2 regions of the Paenibacillus favisporus genome follow, and region 1 is predicted to be linked to the other one. Evidence: a T-box and tRNA genes for the amino acid it is inferred to sense, from the RefSeq annotation. Region 1 holds a T-box; the other holds one or more tRNA genes.

Region 1 (2,359 bases):
ATCACGTTCCCACCGATCGAGCAGCCGGGCATCAAGGGAATTTCCTTTTTGACGGAAGAAATTTTGCTGGCAGTGCCTTCGTCACACCGGTTTGCGGGCCGCAGCAGTATCCGGTTAAGCGAGGCGGCGGGGGAGGCTTTTATTTGCATCCAGAGCAGCAATCCATTTCGGAAAATGACGGATCAGTTTTGCAGGCAGGCCGGGTTTGAGCCGGATATTGTGTGCGAGGTGGATGAGCATTCGGCCGTTGGCCATTTTATCCGGGCGGGGGTAGGCATCGCCTTTATCCCTGAGACGCTGGTAGATCGGATCGGATTTTCGTTTCATGTGCTGCGGATCGAGGAACCGGTCTGTCGGCGTACTTACCAAATCGCATGGCAAAAGGAGCGCTATTTATCCCAAGCTGCGCGCGAATTTCGGGACTTCCTGGTCCAGAGCTTTTAAAGCGTGCCGCTTCGTTATTACCAATCAAAAAAACCGCCCAAGGAACGGCTTCTGCCGTATCACCTTGGACGGGTATTCTCCTATGGGCTAACCGGAGGGTTCCGGGCAGCCCATTTTTATGGCTATTTTATCTCCGGTCAAAATAGTTGATCCCCATAGCCTCCCGCACCTCGCCCATCGTTTGGCGCGCGGCCTCGCGGGCTTTGGTGGTACCTGCCATTAGAATGTCGTCGATGTCGCCGGAACGCTGTTCATACCGGGCGCGGCGTTCGCGGATCGGCTCCAGCACCTCTTCGATCGCCCCGGTGATTTTAGCTTTGCAGGCGGCGCAGCCGAGCGTGCCCCGGGTGCACATGTCATGAATATTGCCGCTGTCCTCCGGGCGAAAAATCCGGTGATACCCGTAAATTGTGCAGACCTCCGGATGGCCGGGATCGGTTTTGTGCACGCGCGCCGGATCGGTTGGGGCCTTGCGAATCCGGCTGCTGACCTCGTCCGTGGTGGAATCGAGGGAGATGGCGTTGCCGAGGCTTTTGCTCATTTTGCTTGAACCGTCGAGCCCATCCAGCCGTTCACCTACGATGATTTGCGGCTCAACCAGGACGGGGGCGTACAGCTCGTTAAAGCGCCGGACGATTTTGCGCGTCTGCTCGATATGGGGGATCTGGTCATCGCCGGCGGGAACCAGGGTAGCTTTGCAGAAGGTGATGTCCGCCGCCTGGCTGACCGGGTAGCCGAGGAAACCGTAATACAGATCCTCGTATCCGCGCTCGGCCGCTTCGCTCTTGATCGTCGGGTTGTGGCGCAGCGAGCTGACCGACACGAACATCGAATAAAGCACCGTCAGCTCGGCTATCTCGGGGATCATCGACTGCACGAACAACGTCGCACGATCAGGGTCAATGCCTACCGACAAATAGTCCAGCGCCACCTGGCGCACGCTTCCCGCCAGCATTTCCGGCGTATGAAAATGGGTGGTCAGCGCCTGCACATCCGCCAGCATGATATAGGTTTCGTACTGCTGCTGAAGCTGCACCCGGTTCTTCAGGCTGCCGACGTAATGGCCGAGATGCAGCTTGCCGGTCGTCCGGTCTCCGGTGAGGACAATGTCCTTGGGTTGTGAGTTTGTTGAAATTGTCATGGTTATTCCTCCTGAATTGAAATTGTTTTGTATACGGAACTTCATTAGCGAGCATGTCTAGTAACCCGGTCTTCCCGGGACGCCACCACCAGCCGTCATCCATGGCCATCACCTCCTTCAATCATGCAGTTTTCAGTTTTGCTTTAGTTGATCGGGCAGAAGGGCCGACGATAAGTCTCCGAGGCTAATACGTCCTTATATCAACGCCAAAAAAGCCCCGCCCTTGGGATCTCCATGCTGAAAAATTTCCAGACGGAGATCTATCCAAGGACGGGGCTCCAGCCCGCGGTGCCACCTTGATTGGCCGCCATCCTCTAGGGATGCAGCCCTGCTCAACAGGTACGGATTCCGGCGCTAAACGAAAAGAAAATTGCATATGCCTTCCTCGATACCCTGCCCCGGTTAACGGTGGGGACCTGCCGCCCATCCTACTGTCCGCTTCTTTGGGGAAGCGTTCCTGTTCAGACGGGGCACTCCGAAGCCCACTTCCGCGCGCGCCGCCACCGGCTTGCACCACCCGCCGGCTCTCTGTGAGGCCGCGATTCGCGCGTACTCTTCTTCATCATCGTGAAAATGGATTTGGACTATTGTAGCTCATTTTTTCGAGGAAGGAAAGAGGGCATCTGCCGCTATTCCGTTGTCATCCCGTCGCTATTCCACCGCCGAGGCCCGCCAATAACGCTGCCGTAAAATTTTACTGGCAACCCGCCGAAAATAAATTACACTAGGACTAATCGCCCATGGGCCTGTCTGCCGGGCCATATCTTACAATCG
Region 2 (2,359 bases), on a different contig from region 1:
CGGACCCCAGACGGTTTTTAATCCTAGACCTAAGTCGGGGGAAGCCTCGGACCTTAGACGAAGCAAGCTTTTTCTGCATGGAACGCGGCAGCCACATCCTCCACTGGCAGCCCCAATATCCCGCCAATAAAACATGAACGACACGCTTTGGGAACTTTAATGAGCAGTCTTTTTATACATTGCTTGGGATAGGAATCGTTGGAGGCTCTGAGCAAGGGATTTAGCACTTAGCTAAAGAAACATTGAGCCTGTTTAGCCTAGGTAAAGCCGGCTGGAATGGTTTATCAACTTTAAACAAGGATGAGGAACACGTTCAAAGGGAGTAATGGTAGAACGAACCGATTGATCAGAGGATCTTTTTCAAGGCTGTTGTACACCCTCTTACTCCCATCTTACGAGGGCATGTCATATAACGAGAACATCTATGCGGATAGGACCTACATAAAACAACAGGATACGAATTAAACGCCATACAAGCCATACAAATAAACGCAATACGAATTAAAATGGCCGCCTTTCTGCGGGATATCATCAGGTGGCTGATTGGAAGGAGGAGTGCAATATAATGGGAGGAGAGACTAACGAACGACGAACGATGGCTCGGTTTACAATGTTAGTCTATACAAGAAAAAGCCTTGGAAAGATATCCAAGGCTTTTCTCTATGATGCCGGTGAAGGGACTCGAACCCCCACGGTTTCCCTCACGATTTTGAGTCGCGCGCGTCTGCCAATTCCGCCACACCGGCATATTCAGTTAAAAAAAATGGCGCGCCCTAAGAGATTCGAACTCCTGACCTTTTGATTCGTAGTCAAACGCTCTATCCAGCTGAGCTAAGGGCGCATATGAAATTAATGGAGGCGCCACCCAGATTCGAACTGGGGATAAAGCTTTTGCAGAGCTGTGCCTTACCACTTGGCTATGGCGCCGAAATCAAATGGAGCGGACGACGGGAATCGAACCCGCGACCCTCGCCTTGGCAAGGCGATGCTCTACCGCTGAGCCACGTCCGCTTAAACTGGCTGGGGATATAGGATTCGAACCTATGCATGACGGAGTCAAAGTCCGTTGCCTTACCGCTTGGCTAATCCCCAACAAGATTGTCATTATAAGTTATGGGGCGATCGATGGGACTTGAACCCACGAATGCCGGAGCCACAATCCGGTGCGTTAACCCCTTCGCCACGACCGCCATAATAAAAGATATGAAGCTGTATTTCGAATGGCAGGGGCAGCAGGAATTGAACCCACACTAACGGTTTTGGAGACCGCTGTTCTACCTTTAAACTATGCCCCTATAATAAAACTGGTGGAGGCTGATGGATTCGAACCACCGAACTCGTACGAGAACAGATTTACAGTCTGCTGCGTTTGGCCACTTCGCTAAGCCTCCATATGGTGCCGGCGAGAGGACTTGAACCCCCAACCTACTGATTACAAGTCAGTTGCTCTACCAATTGAGCTACACCGGCTTTTATGCTTGTTATTAAATTCATGGTGGCTCGGGACGGAATCGAACCGCCGACACGAGGATTTTCAGTCCTCTGCTCTACCGACTGAGCTACCGAGCCTAATTTTGTTTCTAATTAAGAGCATTATTGCAACAAACTAAACTCTCAAGAAAATAAATGGCGGAACCGACGGGATTCGAACCCGCGATCTCCTGCGTGACAGGCAGGCATGTTAGGCCTCTACACCACGGTTCCACGGCCAATTATGTATCTCCATACATAAGGAGATAAATTGCGGGGGCAGGATTTGAACCTGCGACCTTCGGGTTATGAGCCCGACGAGCTACCGGACTGCTCCACCCCGCGTCATTAAAAATATTTATTTTCTTTAAAGTATACATGGTGGAGGCTGAGGGGATCGAACCCCCGACCCTCTGCTTGTAAGGCAGATGCTCTCCCAGCTGAGCTAAGCCTCCATAAGAAACACTTTTAATATCTTAGCAGATAAACCACTAAAAAGGCAAGTATTATTTCGTTGGGATTCCCATCCCTGATGCTAATAATTAAAGTGGTGACCCGTATGGGATTCGAACCCATGTTACCTCCGTGAAAGGGAGGTGTCTTAACCCCTTGACCAACGGGCCAAACTATAATGGCGGAGAGAGAGGGATTCGAACCCTCGAGACGCTTTTGGCGCCTACACGATTTCCAATCGTGCTCCTTCGGCCAACTCGGACACCTCTCCATAATGGCTCCCCGAACAGGACTCGAACCTGTGACAACTCGATTAACAGTCGAGTGCTCTACCAACTGAGCTATCAGGGAACAATATTTAATTCAAGTGTTTGATCACTTGAAAACTAGATACGAAACGAATCTGTGTTTTATATTTTTGGATAAGCCCTCGACC

The links. A T-box is a leader RNA that pairs with one kind of tRNA and senses whether it is charged. The one in region 1 lies ahead of trpS (tryptophan--tRNA ligase), so its partner is inferred to be a tRNA-Trp.
Region 2: it has a tRNA-Trp gene. The T-box ahead of trpS (tryptophan--tRNA ligase) is inferred to sense a tRNA for this amino acid. The anticodon was not compared.

What each region holds. Positions count from the first base shown of each region.
Region 1 covers NZ_JBEPLV010000004.1:760,600-762,958, forward strand. The annotation lists gene ABID47_RS21315 (LysR family transcriptional regulator) at 1-444, shown strand, start outside; gene trpS (tryptophan--tRNA ligase) at 572-1,585, opposite strand; T-box leader at 1,849-2,160, opposite strand.
Region 2 covers NZ_JBEPLV010000008.1:80-2,438, reverse strand. The annotation lists tRNA gene ABID47_RS28525 (tRNA-Leu) at 667-746, opposite strand; tRNA gene ABID47_RS28520 (tRNA-Arg) at 765-841, opposite strand; tRNA gene ABID47_RS28515 (tRNA-Cys) at 854-927, opposite strand; tRNA gene ABID47_RS28510 (tRNA-Gly) at 937-1,011, opposite strand; tRNA gene ABID47_RS28505 (tRNA-Gln) at 1,018-1,092, opposite strand; tRNA gene ABID47_RS28500 (tRNA-His) at 1,115-1,190, opposite strand; tRNA gene ABID47_RS28495 (tRNA-Trp) at 1,222-1,295, opposite strand; tRNA gene ABID47_RS28490 (tRNA-Tyr) at 1,306-1,391, opposite strand; tRNA gene ABID47_RS28485 (tRNA-Thr) at 1,395-1,470, opposite strand; tRNA gene ABID47_RS28480 (tRNA-Phe) at 1,494-1,569, opposite strand; tRNA gene ABID47_RS28475 (tRNA-Asp) at 1,628-1,704, opposite strand; tRNA gene ABID47_RS28470 (tRNA-Met) at 1,742-1,815, opposite strand; tRNA gene ABID47_RS28465 (tRNA-Val) at 1,850-1,925, opposite strand; tRNA gene ABID47_RS28460 (tRNA-Glu) at 2,019-2,093, opposite strand; tRNA gene ABID47_RS28455 (tRNA-Ser) at 2,103-2,194, opposite strand; tRNA gene ABID47_RS28450 (tRNA-Asn) at 2,199-2,274, opposite strand; partial or broken rRNA gene ABID47_RS28445 (23S ribosomal RNA) at 2,342-2,359, opposite strand, start outside.